Regions from separate parts of the Halomonas sp. ATBC28 genome, predicted to be linked through region 2. Evidence: predicted binding sites of a transcription regulator. Region 2 holds the regulator's gene; each other region holds the start of a gene.
The links. Region 2 encodes FNR, which switches genes on or off when oxygen is low (the NO sensors DNR and NnrR bind a similar motif). Its sites were predicted from a motif close to TTGATNTANATCAA; they were not measured.
Positions count from the first base shown of each region.

Region 1 (5,339 bases), on a different contig from region 2:
CATGCGGTTGGAAAATTGGCCACCGGCAAGCCTGAAGGACGACAAAGCCTCCGCGTGAGCGTCGACTTGAGTCCCAGTTTGGTAAGGAATTACAACCATGCGTCATCGTAAGAGTGGTCGTCATCTGAATCGCACCAGCTCGCATCGTCAGGCCATGTTCAAGAACATGTCTGTCTCGCTGGTCGAACATGAAGTCATTAAGACAACCCTGCCGAAAGCCAAGGAGCTGCGTCGCGTAATCGAGCCGCTGATCACCTTGTCTAAGCAGGATAGCGTTGCAAACCGTCGTTTGGCGTTTGCCCGCACGCGCTCTAAAGAAGCCGTCGGCAAACTGTTCAACGAATTGGGTCCGCGTTATGCCGAGCGTCCGGGCGGTTACGTCCGTATTCTCAAGTGCGGTTTCCGCACCGGCGACAACGCGCCTATGGCGTTCGTTGAACTAGTTGACCGTCCGGTTGTTGAAGAAGCCGCTGCAGAAGAGTAATCCTCTGCGCCAGGCCTCTTTGGTAGCGAATGAAAACCGACCCTCAGTGGTCGGTTTTTTTATGGGCGCATTTATCTTCTGTTTTCTACACTTAACGGCGTCTATTCTTCGTACTAATACCCTATACTCGGCCTATTATTAAATTGAGTAAGCGTCGCGTGCCGCTTGGGCAAGCCTTGTGTTGTAGCTTGAGTGTGGCATGGTAGTTAAGCAGCGGCAGGTTGGTTAAACAGCGATTCGAACTAGCGCATTGATAACAAGCAAGGGGCAGGTATGTATGCGAGGATAAAAAGCGCTGCCGGGGGAGCGTCGGCGATAGGGTTTTTGAGTATGCTAATGCTGCTCATACTTGCGATGGTCACTACTGCGCATGCCGACAACCCGCGCTATGCGGGTATTGTCGTTGATCTGGATAATGGCGAAGTGCTTTACGCCGAGAATATTGACGATCAGCGCTATCCTGCGTCGCTTACCAAAATGATGACGCTCTATCTAACCTTTGAAGCGTTAGAAGAGGGTACGCTGCGCTTGGACCAACCCTTGCCGGTTTCCCATTACGCTGCCGCCAAGCCTGCTGTCAAACTGTGGCTGGCGGCGGGCAGCTCAATTCCGGTGGATACCGCTATTCGCGCACTCGCGGTTCGCTCTGCCAATGATGTTGCCGCAGTGGTTGCCGAAGCCCTGGGCGGCAGCGAAGCCCACTTTGCCCAAATGATGACCACCAAGGCACGCGAGCTGGGCATGCATGCCACCACCTTTCGCAATGCCTCTGGCTTGCCGGATGACGGCCAAATCACCACCGCGCGGGATATGCTCACGCTTTCGGTACGCGTGATGCAGGACTTCCCCCAGTACTACCACTACTTCGGCCTGCAAGAGTTTACCTACCGCGGCACCCGGCACACCAGCCACAATCGATTGGTGCGTGACTACCCAGGTGCCGATGGCCTAAAAACGGGGTTCATTCGCGCCTCTGGCTTTAACGTGGCCACTACCGCAGTGCGCGGTGATCGGCGGCTGGTGGGCGTCGTCATGGGTGGTTTTTCATCCCAGTCCCGGGATACCCATATGGCCAATCTGCTGGATCGTAGCTTCTTGCGTGCGTCGCTACGCGACCAGCAAAGCTGGATGGGTGACACCAGCTTCTCGCGGGAATTTATGGCCTTTGCACCCCCTGCTCAGCCGGTGGCACCACAGCAGCCAGCGCCACGCCAACCCCTGCTGGCGGTGGTCGAAACGTCAACATTGTCACCATCGAGTAACTCTACCCCCTCAACGCCGGTTGTCGATCTTGAAGAACAGCTAGCCGATATTGTCACCATTCAGCGCCCCACGCCGGCAAGCGAAGATCCACAGCCCGACCCACTTCAAGCGTTCATTGAGCGTGAACGCAAGATGGCTTCTGTCACTGAAACGGGCGGTGGCTGGGGGGTGCAAGTGGGTGCTTTCAGTCGTGAAGCCCAGGCACGGCAATTGGCGCAGCAGGCGGCTCAGCGGATTGCTCAGACTTTAGGCGGACGCATTGCTGTAGACACGGTAGAGGGCCAAAACCCTGTTTATCGCGCCCGGCTAATGGCATTGGACGAGCAGCGCGCTCGCCAAGCGTGCCGTGAGCTGCACTCCCAAGGTATGGACTGTATGGTCGTTAACGCCAGCTTGTAAGGGGGGCCGTCATCACCCCGCCAATGGCTAATTGGCGGGGTTTTTCTTTTTTGGCACTTTGTATTGACCAGTGAACAGGGAGATCGCGGTGACAACCTCGCTGAAAGGCATACTCTGCATGTGTTTGGGCGTTCTTTTCCTCGCCCTAGGCGACGCTGTTTCCAAGTGGTTAGGTGAAGTGCACTCGCCACTGCAGATTATTTTCTTCCGTGCCTTGGTATCGCTACCGCTGATTGCGCTGCTTGCCCATTTTGCCGGTGGGTTACGCAAGCTGCGTACGAAACGGCCGGGTGTCCATTTGCTGCGCGGATTGATTTATACCGCCACCATGGTCTGTTTCGTATGGGGGCTAACGCTGCTCCCCCTGGCGGAGGCCACGGCGATTGCCTTTGTGGCGCCGCTGTTTGTGACCCTGCTTTCGGTGCCATTGTTGGGTGAGCGCATTGATCCACCGGTGCTGATCGCATCCTTGGTGGGGTTTGCGGGGGTGCTGATCGTGGTGCGGCCCAACGGCGATGCGTTTCAGATGGGCGCGCTGGTATTGGTGGGGGCGGCGCTATTCTATGCGCTGATGATGATTACCGCCCGGCGCTACGGCGCCCGCGAACACCTCTGGGCAATGCTGTTTTACATGACCTGTGTGCCGCTGGTGGTGACCGCGCTAACGCTGCCCTGGGTGTGGCAGACACCCCAGCCGTGGCACTGGGTAGGCTTTTTCGCCTCGGGAGTATTGGGCGTTGCGGCCACCGCTTTTATCACCTTGGCCTTCCGGTTTGCCCCTGCGGCCATCGCCGCGCCGTTTGATTACACCGCTATGCTCTGGGCGGTACTGCTGGGCTGGTGGTTCTGGGGCGAAATGCCGGATCTCTGGGTCTGGGTAGGCAGTGCCTTGATAATGGGCAGCGGGTTAGCGGTGGCGTATCACGACCGTAGGACAACCCTTAAACGTCGTCCTACCGCTTAACTGACGTCACTCTACCGCCACTTTTTGATCTAGGTCACGGAAGCGGTGAGCTTGCCAAAACGGCGGGTTTGGGCTGGTTATAATCCTGGCCTTTCATCGCAGTCCGCTGCGAGCCATCGTCCTGATTACGGTGACTGTCTATGCAAGCCCCCGAACGACTGAAGCAAGCTCCCGAACTACTTTCCCCTGCAGGCACCTTCAAGAACATGCGTTACGCCTTTGCCTATGGGGCCGATGCGGTTTACGCGGGGCAGCCGCGCTATTCCCTCAGAGTGCGCAACAACGATTTTAAAATTGATAACTTACATCGTGGTATCGAGTATGCCCATGCCCGAGGCAAGCAGTTTTACGTTGCCTCCAATATTGCCCCTCACAACAGCAAACTGAAAACCTATCTCCAGGATATGGCGCCGGTGATCGAGGCAGGGCCCGATGCGCTGATTATGTCGGATCCCGGTTTGATTATGATGGTTCGTGACCGCTGGCCGGATCAACCTATCCACCTCTCGGTGCAATCGAACGTCGTCAACTGGGCTGCCGCCCAATTCTGGCAGCGGCAGGGTATCAGCCGCATCATTTTGTCTAGGGAGCTATCACTGGAAGAGATCGGCGAAATACGCGAACAGTGCCCAGGCTTAGAGATCGAAACCTTTGTTCACGGCGCACTGTGTATCGCCTATTCAGGGCGTTGCCTGCTGTCGGGTTATTTCAATCATCGCGACCCTAATCAAGGCACCTGCACCAACGCGTGTCGCTGGAAATACAACACCATAGCGGCAACCCACGATGACACGGGCGACTTAATAGCCGCCCAAGGAAGTGGTAGCGCTGCGGCCGGCAGCCCAGATGAGCTTTCGGCGCTGATTGAAGACGTTTCCCGCCCTGGCAAGCTGATGCCTGTGCATGAAGATGAACACGGCACCTACATCATGAACTCCAAGGATCTGCGCGCGGTGCAGCACGTGGCTCGGCTGACGCAAATGGGCGTGGCGTCACTAAAGATTGAAGGACGCACCAAGTCCTATTACTACGTCGCGCGTACAGCGCAAGTTTATCGACAAGCCATTGATGACGCCGTCGCTGGGCGCCCCTTTAACAAACGGCTAATGGATGAACTTGAGAACCTGGCGAATAGAGGCTACACCGAGGGCTTCTATCAACGCCATGTGCACGGTGAGTACCAAAGCTATGAGCAGGGGAACTCCATCGGCGTTCACCAACAGTTTGTCGGTGAAGTGCTGGGTTTTGATCCGGCTCGTGGCAGGTTAGAGGTAGAAGTTAAAAACCGCTTTGAAGTAGGGGATGGCATGGAGCTGATGCTGCCAGGTGGCAATCACCGCTTCGTGCTCGAGCATATCGAGAACTTACGAGGTGAAGCGCAGAGCGCAGCACCTGGTTCTGGGCATCGCGTGCGAATCCCCGTTCCCAAGGTCAGCATTACCCCTGAACAGCTTGAGTTTGCGCTGTTAATGCGTGATCTCAAGCCTTCCAGAGCAGCACAACCTGAATCGTTAGGGGTAGCGATCAGCTAAACGCATAAACGTCCATTGCAAGCACACCGTGCTCCACACTGTGGTGTAGCTGTTTTGCGTCACCTCCTGCCCCCATGGCCACCAGTAACGGCTGGAAGTGTTCAGGGGTCGGGTGGTTCTCCCGCGCGTTGGGTGCGTTCTCCCAGCTAAGCAGTGCTTCACGATCATTGGCGATAAGGCGGTCGCTCACCCAAGTGGCAAATACACCTACCCAGGAAGGCATAGGGCTCTCCTGGGGCATGATTTCATACAGGTTATGGGTCAGGCTGCCCGAGCCGATCACCAAAATCCCCTCTTCCCGCAGAGCCGACAGGCGCTCGCCCAGCGTGGCCAGCTCCGCATTGCTCCAGCGCACCGGAAGTGACAGCGAGACAACCGGCACATTGGCGTCAGGAAACATCAGTGAAAGGGGCACCCAGGCGCCGTGATCCAGGCCGCGCTCTACCCGCTCGGCGCCCAGTAACACGGCCAGCCGTTCAGCCAGTTCCGGCTCACCCGGGGCAGGATACTGGCACTCGAAAAGCGCCTGTGGGAAGCCGCCAAAGTCGTGAATGGTTTCTGGCTTGGCGCTGATGCTGACCTTGAGCGCCAGGCTCTCCCAGTGCGCTGAGACCACTACCACCGCCTTGGGCGCAAGCTGCCTACCCAGTTCGCGTAGAAAGGCATGAGCCGGGGTTTTATTGAGGGCCAGCATGGG
Region 1 is NZ_VCQL01000007.1:60,845-66,183, forward strand. It holds gene rpoA (DNA-directed RNA polymerase subunit alpha) at 1-58, shown strand, start outside; gene rplQ (50S ribosomal protein L17) at 98-484, shown strand; gene E0L35_RS09555 (D-alanyl-D-alanine carboxypeptidase) at 815-2,146, shown strand; gene E0L35_RS09560 (DMT family transporter) at 2,235-3,110, shown strand; gene yegQ (tRNA 5-hydroxyuridine modification protein YegQ) at 3,251-4,642, shown strand; gene E0L35_RS09570 (class III extradiol ring-cleavage dioxygenase) at 4,635-5,339, opposite strand, start outside.
Region 1: a site for FNR is predicted at 3,135-3,148, ahead of yegQ (tRNA 5-hydroxyuridine modification protein YegQ). Genes of this name have one in related genera too.

Region 2 (5,339 bases):
CCCTCGCACCGAGGTATGGTGCAGCGGTCAAAATAGTCACTTCCAATTGCGATATCTTGTGTGGCTACGTCTGATTAGTTGGGTCAGGCGGTGAGTGTTGTTAGAATAGTTATTACTTTTTTCTCTCACGCCTTCTACCCTCGGCAGTGCTTATACCATGCAAACTCTTGATCACTTTGATCCTGCTCACCTTGATACGGTTGGAGCCACCCCAGCTGACGCTGAGCACGACCAGCCTGAGCTGGCTGATGCGAAGCAGAAGCGTGAATTTAACAAGCTGCAAAAGCGTCTGCGCCGAGAAGTGGGCAATGCGATCATTGATTATCAAATGATCAATGAAGGTGATCGCGTAATGGTCTGCCTCTCCGGTGGAAAGGACAGCTACACGATGCTGGAGATTTTGCGCAATTTGCAGCGCAATGCGCCGGTCAATTTTTCGCTGGTAGCGGTCAATCTGGATCAAAAACAGCCGGGTTTTCCCGAGCACGTATTGCCTGCGTATCTGGATAAGCAGGGCGTGGAGTACCACATTGTCGAGCGCGATACTTACTCGGTGGTAAAAGAGAAAACCCCGGAAGGTAAAACCACCTGCGCGCTTTGTTCACGGCTGCGGCGCGGCTCGTTGTATGGCTTTGCCGAAGAGATTGGCGCCAATAAGATAGCCCTGGGCCATCACCGGGAAGATATTCTCGAAACACTGTTTCTCAATATGTTCTTTGGCGGCAACCTGAAAGCGATGCCGCCAAAGCTGCTATCCGATGATGGGAAGAATATCGTTATTCGGCCGTTGGCCTACTGCAAAGAGGCTGATATCGCCGAGTTTTCGCGGCTGATGGCGTTTCCGATTATTCCCTGCAACCTGTGCGGTTCACAGCCTAATATGCAGCGTCAGGTGGTCAAAGAGATGCTCGCCGAGTGGGACAAAAAGTTTCCTGGCCGCCTGGAGAGCATGTTCAAGGCTGTCACCAACATTGCCCCTTCCCAGTTGGCCGACCGCAGCCTGTTCGATTTTGAAGGCCTTGAGGCCAAGCAAGCAGAGCTACTGGCGGGGCGTATCCAAGCCTTTAACGTCAGCTAACTGTTTGCTCTTCCTCTTCGGCGAGGGTAATCAAGCGCGGCATATCGAGAATGTTGACCTCTCGCCCGGAGACCGCCACCACGCTCTGCTGCTGAAAGCGGCTTAGTATGCGGCTGACCGTTTCCACCGCTAAGCCCAGGTAGTTGCCGATATCAGCCCTGGGCATTGAGAGGCGAAAGCTGTAAGGCGAGTAGCCCCGGCGACGAAAACGATCCGAGAGGGTAATCAAAAAACTTGCTAGCCGCTGATCGGCGGTTTTACGCGAAAGTAGCCGCATCATACGCCGGTCATCGCGCAACTCTTTGCTCATGCTACGATAAAGCTGGCCACGCAGTTCGGGTAGCTCCTCCGAGAGTAAGTCCAGGCGGTCAAAAGGAATCTCGCAGACGGTGGTCGTTTCCAGGGCGATAACGCTACCGGGGTAATGCTCTTCGTCAATGCCATCCAACCCCACCAATTCACTGGGCAGGTAGAAATTGGTCAACTGCTCGCTGCCGTTACCTTCGGCGGTGATCTGTTTCAAACTGCCCGAACGGACTGCGTAAACGCTGGTAAAGGTGTCGCCCTGACGAAACAGCGGTTCGCCTTTTTTCAGCGGCGCGCGACGACGAATAATGGCGTCGAACTGCCCCACGTCGTCCAGCTCAAGGGCAAGTGGCAGGCACAGTGAGCTCAAACTGCAGGTTTGGCAGCGAGCTTCATGGAGTAGCGAGCGCCGACGGCTCATGGGTTCCAACATGCTTTGCTCCTTGAGAGGGTCCCGCTTATCAATTAGAAAATCCTTACTTATTATAGTCGCTTTAGCATGCCTGCAATAAGGTGATTAAACAATCTTAGAATACTGTTGTCCCGTTTGCCCGGAAAGATGGGTATCAAACGCCATTGCTATATGGCGAATCAGCAGCCGCCCCGTCGGCGTGGCGTTAAGCTGATCACCGCGGCGGGTCAGCAGGCCATCCTGTTCGGCGCTCTGCAGGCGCTCAAGCGCTGGCGCAAAGTAGCGGGGGGCATCGATGTTCCAGCGTTGACTAACGGCGGCCAGGTCAATGCCCATATCGCACATCAGCCGCTCAATCACGTCCCGCCGGATCAGGTCGTCATCACTTAAGCGTATGCCACGCACGGTGGCAAGCTGCCCCTGATCCAGCGTCGCTTCGTAGCTTGCCAGATCGCTCGGGTTCTGCGCATAGACGTCATCAATGCGCGAAATCGCCGATACGCCAAGCCCGATTAAGTCGCACTGAGCATGGCTGGAGTAGCCCTGGAAGTTGCGCTGCAGCGAGCCTTCGCGCTGGGCAATAGCCAGGCTATCGTCAGGGCGGGCAAAGTGATCCATACCGATATGCACATAGCCAGCTGCGGTGAGCATTTCGATGGTGGTGCGCAGAATCGCTAGCTTCTCTTCTCCGCCTGGCAAGTCATCGACATTAATGCGCCGCTGCGGGGCAAAACGCTCGGGCATATGCGCGTAATTAAACACAGAAAGGCGCGCCGGGTTGAGCTCGATCACCTGGCGTAGGGTGTTGGCAAAGCTCTTTTCAGTCTGAAATGGCAAGCCATAAATTAGGTCGAGATTGAGCGAGCGAAAGCCCAGGCGATGCGCCTCCTCCATCAGCGTTTCGGTAAGTACCCGAGGCTGAATACGGTTAATCGCTTTCTGCACCAGCGGGCTTAAATCCTGCACGCCCAGGCTGATGCGATTAAAGCCGAGGGATTCGAGATGGCGCAGCGTAAACACATCCGCTTCGCGAGGATCTATTTCAATTGCGTAATCGCGATCAGCAGACGATGAAAGACCAAAACGTGCATCCAGTCGATCAATCAGGTCGCCCATCTGGTTCAAACTGAGAAATGTCGGCGTGCCGCCGCCCCAATGCAACTGCTCCACCGGTCGTGATGTATCCAAGTGGCGTGCGGTCAGCACCATTTCACGGTCAAGCCGGGCTATATAGGGCTCGGCAAGGGCAGTGTTTTTGGTAGCGATTTTATTACACGCGCAGTAGAAGCAGATCTTGCGGCAGAAGGGCACATGAACGTACAGAGAGAGCGGACGCTTACTGGCATTGCTGCGCTCCAATGCCTGGGTCAGGTCGCCAGGGGTAAATTGGTCGTGAAACGACAGCGCCGTGGGGTAGGAGGTGTAGCGTGGGCCGTTGGTGTCGTAGCGACGCAGTAACGCTTCGTCCCACACCGGCTGCATAGGGGCTGCGGCAGCAGCGGGTGCAAGAGGCAAGGCAGCAGGGGTATGAACGGGCATGAAGGGGCGCTCCGACGTTAGGAAATGCCGCTAGCCTAACCCGTGGTTAGGAGGTAAATGTTGAGCCACGTCATGCTATTAGAGGTTGTGTACCGAAAGCGTCCACAGTTGCCACAGTGCAAAAGCGATAATTGTCAGCGCTGCCACGCTGCGGGTCGCGGGGTGACGTATCAAATGGCTGAGCTGGCGGGCAGCCAGGCCAGTGGCAAGCAGCGCAGGTAGGGTGCCAAGCCCAAAGGCGCCCATGAGTAGAGCGCCCTGAAGCGGGTCGGCAATCGCTAAGCTCCAGGCCAACATGGAGTAGACCAACCCGCAGGGGAGCCAGCCCCAGAGCGCTCCCAGGGCGAAGGCTTGGGGAATATGCACTACGGGCATCAAGCGACGCCCCACGGGTTCGATAAAGCGCCATAGTCGCCGGCCAACGGCCTCAATTTTGAGCAGCCCTTTCCACCAGTTGGCGATATACAGTGCCATTAAGATCAGCATCAGCGCGGCAAATATCTGCAGCAGCAGGCGTGCCGTAGCAGAAAGGGAAAACAGCGTGCCTAGCAGCGCCACCAGCGCGCCTGCGCTCATATAGCTAATAATACGGCCTGCGTTATAGCTGAGCAGCAGGCCCCCCATGCGTGCCGGGTGGCGCATGCTAGGGGGTACTGCAAAGGTGAGCGCACTCATAATGCCGCCACACATGCCGATACAGTGGGCGCCACCCATCAAGCCGAACACAAACGCCGCCATGAGCGGCGGCAGATCAAGCCCTGTCGGATTCATGAACGGGGCTCTGGGTCGTCGGGTGAGTTTGCATCGGATGGCGCAGCGTTTTTTTGCTTGGTTTGCTGACGCTGGCGGCGCTGCTCAGGGCTAAGATCGTTTTCATCCTCATCAAATAGAATGCGGTGCGCTGGGCCTTCTAGGTCATCGAACTGATCATTTTTCACCGCCCAGAAAAACGCCCAGACGGCGAGGCCCAGCAAAATCAGGGAAAGCGGGATCAGCAGATAAAGAATCGTCATGCGGCCACCGGTGTTGAAGTGTCGAGCGTTGGCGCGTGCTGAGGTCGCCAGCGCGACAGTCGCAGGGCATTACCCACCACTACTAGCGAGCTAAGCGACATTCCAATTGCGGCTAGCCAGGGCGGCACCAGACCCATTGCCGCCAGCGGCAGCGCCGAAAAGTTGTAGCACACTGACCAAATCATGTTCTGGCGCATGATACGCCGGGTGGCGCGGGAAATCTCGATGGCCTCAAAAATCCGCATCAGACGTGGGCTGAGCAGCACTGCGTCGGCGCGGGTGCGGGCTAGATCCGTTGCGCCATTCATGGCAATCGCCACATCGGCACCGGCTAACACCGGCACGTCGTTAATGCCGTCACCAATCATCGCCACGGTTTCGCCTGCGGCTTGAAGCTCTTTCATCCGGGCCAGCTTGCCTTCTGGGCTGGTGCCCGCATGCCAGATGGCAATATTGAGCTGATCGGCCAGGCTTTCCACGGCATCTTCGGTGTCACCAGATAGCAGCTCCACGCTTAACCCCAGAGTCTGGAGGGCTTTGATCGTGGCGGCAGCGTCGTCGCGAACGCCATCGTGCAGGCCAAACCAGGCGCGGGGTGCACCGTTTTCACTAAGCAGCAGCCACTGACCTTTGGCCGGCGCCGCTATGACGTCATCCTCGGTGCTATCTATTGTGCTATCCATTGCGCTATCTATTGCAAACCTGGGCTTGCCCAACCGCCAACGAGCGCCGTTTAGGCTCCCTTCGAGCCCTTGCCCGGTGTGGCTGTGAATATCTTTGGCTTGCAGGGTCGCATCCCGGAACGGCCTAAAGGCGCGGGCGATCGGGTGTTCCGAGTGGGCCTCAAGGGCGGCGGCAATGGCCCGTGCATGCTCGGCGGTTAATTCACCAAAGGGCTGGGTTTGGGTAAGGTGCATTTCGCCGCGGGTCAGGGTGCCGGTTTTATCAAAAATCACCCGGGTAACGTTAGAGAGCGTCTCCATGGCATCGG
Region 2 is NZ_VCQL01000004.1:145,861-151,199, forward strand. It holds gene ttcA (tRNA 2-thiocytidine(32) synthetase TtcA) at 158-1,078, shown strand; gene fnr (fumarate/nitrate reduction transcriptional regulator Fnr) at 1,071-1,817, opposite strand; gene hemN (oxygen-independent coproporphyrinogen III oxidase) at 1,902-3,335, opposite strand; gene E0L35_RS05700 (sulfite exporter TauE/SafE family protein) at 3,414-4,106, opposite strand; gene ccoS (cbb3-type cytochrome oxidase assembly protein CcoS) at 4,103-4,348, opposite strand; gene E0L35_RS05710 (heavy metal translocating P-type ATPase) at 4,345-5,339, opposite strand, start outside.

Region 3 (5,339 bases), on a different contig from region 2:
CGCAATAAGGCCAAACGCCATCGGCGGGGTAGGGCCCCACAATGACCAGGCGATGAAAGCCACAACAGCAATGAGAATAACGACGGGTACAAAGATGCTGGCGACTTTGTCGGCAAGCCCTTGAATGGGTGCGCGGCTGCGCTGGGCGCTGGCGACCATTTGCACAATCTGCGACAGCATCGTGTCCTGGCCCACCTTGTCAGCGCGCATGACAAAGGATCCTTGACCATTGATGCTGCCGCCAATGACGCCATCGCCGACTTCCTTTTTCACCGCTAGTGGTTCACCGGTAACCATGGATTCGTCAACGTTGGAGCGACCTTCCATCACTTCGCCATCTAATGGCACCTTATCGCCGGGGCGCACCCGGAGACGATCCCCTACCTGAACCTGGTCAAGAGAGATATCTTCCTCATTGCCCTGATCATCAAGGCGTCGAGCGGTAGCAGGCGCCAAGTCGAGCAGAGCACGAATAGCGCCAGAGGTTTTTTCACGAGCGCGTAGCTCTAATACTTGTCCCAGTAAAACTAAAACGACAATCACTGCCGCTGCTTCGAAATAAACGGCCACCGAACCATCGGCTTGACGGAAGGCGTCGGGAAAGATGCCCGGTGTGAGGGTGGCCAGCAAACTGTAGAGCAACGCGGTGCCGGTACCGATCGCGATTAGCGTGAACATATTAAGGCTGCGATGCACTAGCGAACGCCATCCGCGTACAAAGAATGGCCAACCTGCCCAGACGACTACCGGCGTTGCCAGCAGCAGTTGAATCCAGTTAGAGGTTTGCTGGGAAATAAAATGCATAAGGCCAAACACGTGGCCACCCATTTCTAGGGCAAACACGGGGAGGGTCAGTACTAGGCCGATCCAGAAACGCCTGGTCATGTCCTTGAGTTCGTCCGAAGGGCCGGTGTCAGCAGAGACGGTCTCAGGTTCCAGCGCCATGCCACAGATTGGACAGTCGCCTGGGCCTTCTCGTCGAACTTCTGGGTGCATCGGGCAAGTATAAATAGACCCCGAGGGTACTGACGCTTGTGACTGTTTGCTTGGCTCAAGATACGCATCAGGCTTGGCAATAAACTTTTCCTGACACTTTTCTGAGCAGAAGTACCAAGTCTTACCCGCGTGATCGGCACGGTGGCGGGAGGTATGGGGATCAACGTCCATGCCACAAACAGGGTCTTTCACCTTTGTCTCGTTATGGTCTTCAGACATCGTTCATTCTCCCCGTTTGGCGAACAAGGCGCATGGCTTCGTGCTCTTCAAGTGCTAAAAGGGAATCTAAGAGCTCTTTAGCCTCAGGAATTTCCGCTTTGCCAACGAGGGTTCGATAAAGGTTTATCGTTTGTTCATGGAAATCAAAAACCTCTCGGCAAATGTCGTCAACACTTAGCGTGGAATAGGGCGCATCGCAGGTACGATGCGTACGGATAGGTTTATGCTCCAAATAGTCATAAACGTAGGTTTTTAATGCTTTCGCGTCAGCAGTCTGTTCAAAGCGCGCCACAACGCGCTGCATTTCCGCTTCCTGTGCAGCTAAGTAATTGAGCAACATGCGAGCGCGCTCTTCTTCGTGTATATCGGCGCAATGAGCAAGGCAAGCTGCAAGATGCTCGTGTAACTGACGGGTCCAATCGATCAATTCACCAAAGGTTCTAACGTCCATTTGGTACCTCCTATAACGCTATTAACGTTAATGAGTGTGAGAGTGCTCGCTATCGTTTGAAGCGTCGCGTTTGGATAGGAAAATCCATTCGCCGAGTAAAAGAGTAGCCATTACTACGCCAGCAACGATGAGCACCATGGGGTCCGAGATGGCTTTTACCCATAAAAAGCCGATTAACACGACAGCATCTAGTAGTATGGCAATGCTAGGAATAACAGGATTAGCCCCCACTCTGTCCTTGAGATGACGAAGCACACCCCAGTGGATGGCCATATCCATGATCAGGTAGAAAATGATGCCTAATGCTGCGATGCGGCTCAGGTCAAAAAAAGCGGTGAGCACTAAGCCAAATACGATGGTGTACACCAGTGTATGCTTTTGTACACTGCCGGGCATGTGGAAATGGCGGTGAGGAACCAGCTTCATTTCTGTCAGCATGGCGAGCATGCGTGAAACGGCAAAGACGCTGGCGATGATACCGCCCGCCGTTGCCAACATGGCGAGAATGACGGTAAACGCAACTGCCGCTTCACCCAGTGCGGGACGGGCAGCGGCGGCCAGGGAGTAGTCTTGGGTTTCGATAATTTCAGGCAAAGATAGGTTGCTGGCAACGGCAAAACCGACAAGGGCATAGATCACCACGCATAGCGCAATCGAGATCGTGATAGCTTTGCCAAGATTCCGCTTAGGATCTTTAAGCTCCGAACCACTATTGGTAATCGTCGTGAAGCCTTTAAATGCCAGTATGCCGAGCGCCGTAGCACCTAAAAAGCCCGTTATCGTAGGCGTAGGTGCATCGTTGCCAGCACCCATTTCGATGGAGTCGGCAATAAACACGCCGACAATACCAAACACTATAATGCCACCTATTTTGATAAATCCGAGCACCGAGGCGACGGTCTCGATCAAGCGGTTGGCGGATAAATTGATCAAAAAGGCTATTAGCAGTAAACCAACCCCGAGTAGGGGCACAAATAGTGAACGATCCCCCAGGTCAAACAACTCAAGCGTGTAGGAACCAAACGTTCTCGCCAAAAAACTCTGTGCGATCACCATGGAAAAATACATCAGGAGGGCATGAAAGGCGGTGGGAAGCGTCGGGCCATACGCTTTCTGTAAATACATGCCAATCCCACCTGCTGATGGGAAGGTATTGGACATTTTAACGTAAGAATAAGCGCTGAAAGAGACAATGACGGCAGCGGCCAGAAAGGCTAGAGGAAATAGCCGACCAGTCATTTCGGCCATTTGGCCGGTTAGCGCAAAAATACCGGCCCCAATCATCACGCCGGTGCCTAATGCAACGGCACCGACCAACGAAAGACTGTTTTCTTTATATTGTGGCGTTCTATCCTGCCCAACCATGAAAGCGACTCCTTGTATTAACGGCAACCACAGCAGCAATAACTGCCGAGGACTCCTGTGCGGTGTTTTTTGATGCTATATAAATTAAATATAGAACCTATGTGCAGCCACATGGCAAATGACTAACGGAAGGTCTGATTTTGCGAGGCCACAGGCAAGCAGCTCTTACCCTAAACTAGCTAGTCTTGCTCCTGGTTGTGTCATGTAGCCGTTATGACTATTAATGACAGCTCCAAGGTTCCTGTTTAGCGTTGTCTTTAACGTTCTGATCGACGAAACGGTAATACTCCTTCTTAAAGCGGTTCCACCGATCAGCGCTGACCTGTATGTCATGGAGCTTGAGAATTTTTTCAACGTCATCGATGCAGAGCCTCAGCGCATCGTAAGCAAGGCTGATATTTCGGTTTTTCTCGTTGTAGACCACCTTATCCATTCCATAGAGTCGGTCGATATCTGACAGCGCTTCTTCAATGCGTTTGGATTTACTAGGCTTGATTTTTAAATTCCGAGTCACCAGTGTGTTTTTGGAAACACCCAAGCGGTGCTCTTGTTGTGTCGTTTTCATGGTCTTTCTCCCAGGCGCGTACATGTATATATAGAGTGGTTCAGTCCTTGTCTATTTTGTCCTTATGACCGCCGTGGTGTTTATGCATGAAAATATGCATCAGTGGGCATGCTGCCAAAAAGAGGAAAGGTAAGAACTGAAATAGGTGGAGACGGTGCTCGGTTCCAATCAGGTATCCCGCCCAAATGACAAACCCAGCAAGTGGCACCCACAACATCAGCAAACGACTACTTGTACTGTTACTCATAATCACCTCAGTAACTCGCCCAAAGAGCCAACAGCAGTTAAGGCCGTTGGTTTGGGAAAAATCAAATAAATAACCCCAATAACAGCATGGATGATTTGTCTGAACGCAACCTGAACAGCATCGGAGGGAAATATGATCCTGATCAAGCGCCTCGCAAAAAGTAGGCGATAATTACCCAAGCGGTATCCATAGCCTCATTCCCATCATCATTAGGTTTTCGGTGAGCGATACAAAGCTTAATGGGTATTACTGTTGCCGACACAGGCGCACTTGAGCTCACGTTTATCGAGGTATATCGCTTTAAAGACAGAACCTGTCACACGGTGCCAACGAATAGCGCCAGTGGCGCAGCCAGCCAGATAAGCGTATCGGCCAGCAATTAGTAGCTTCGGAAGTATCTAGGCGTGAAGGTAAACGTAACTGAAGGGGACTTGGCGCTGGGCGTGCAGGTCATAGTTGAGAAACATGGCGCTAAAGCTCGCTACGCCCTGCAGCTTTTGCAGACCCGGGGGTATGATCGCTGTGGCTACGGCATACTCTAGCACGCGTGCAGTGAATATTATGCACTGAACCTCCCAACTGGCAGAAAAATCGATGAGTAACGCAGTGGCAAAAATTGCCAGCACAGGGCGATAGGTGGTCGCATTAGGGTCTGAAACGCTAACTCCCAGGTGCTCATGAAGCTCTTCATAGCCGCCAATACGTTCATAGCCCAGATATCCCTGGGAAATCGTATCGACATGTTCCTGCTCTGTAAACGCGTCAATCTCTTATCGCGAAGTCAGCAGGTTTACGTTCACCTAAGGCCCATGTGCACGAGCAGGTCAACGATCTACAAGCCAAACGGACATATGTACTCTCCTGTTTGCAACCATAAGCGCGAGCGCTGGAGTGGGTCGTTGTCACCGTTATGAACCTCTTAGTTGTTTATTAACACTATATTGCTTACCTAACATAATAATCTAACTCCCTTCCACAGCCTTCAGATCAAATATGTGGCGCGACGAAAACTTTATTGTGAAGTGAGCCAGTCGATCTTACTAAGCCTGAAGGCGCCTCAGTCGTTAGGTAATAAGTTTATTTTATATGAAATTTGTTAACTTCCATGTCTCAACATAAACATTTGAGATTCGCTAAAGTGTATATTTATTCGCTGACAATGCGAAGTTGGTTTTCTAAGTAAGGGCTAGCATTCGCCGGGAGCAGGTTTGTCGGAGTTAAAAGGACCAAGAGGTTGTTTTCTACTTAATAACACAAGTGGGCGGTTGAGACGGTAGCTAACAGTGTGGTGACCCATAAGGTGACTAAGAAAATTTGTTATAGGGCATAGACACTATTATTTACTCTGGGGGTATTCCAGTTTGTATTGGAAAGGGGTTCTCAATACTTTCGTCTGCTTGGTGACGCCTTTGCTCTTGTGTCCATAATGTCTTGAGATAATTCACCACATCTCGTATCTCGCTGGGAGCCAAAACTTCCTGATACGCTGGCATCGT
Region 3 is NZ_VCQL01000042.1:4,269-9,607, reverse strand. It holds gene E0L35_RS24855 (heavy metal translocating P-type ATPase) at 1-1,215, opposite strand, end outside; gene E0L35_RS24850 (hypothetical protein) at 1,208-1,666, opposite strand; gene E0L35_RS24845 (APC family permease) at 1,694-3,031, opposite strand; gene E0L35_RS24840 (hypothetical protein) at 3,252-3,596, opposite strand; gene E0L35_RS24835 (DUF2933 domain-containing protein) at 3,637-3,813, opposite strand; gene E0L35_RS24825 (cytochrome c) at 5,184-5,339, opposite strand, start outside.
Region 3: a site for FNR is predicted at 3,976-3,989, ahead of E0L35_RS24835 (DUF2933 domain-containing protein). Genes of this name have one in related genera too.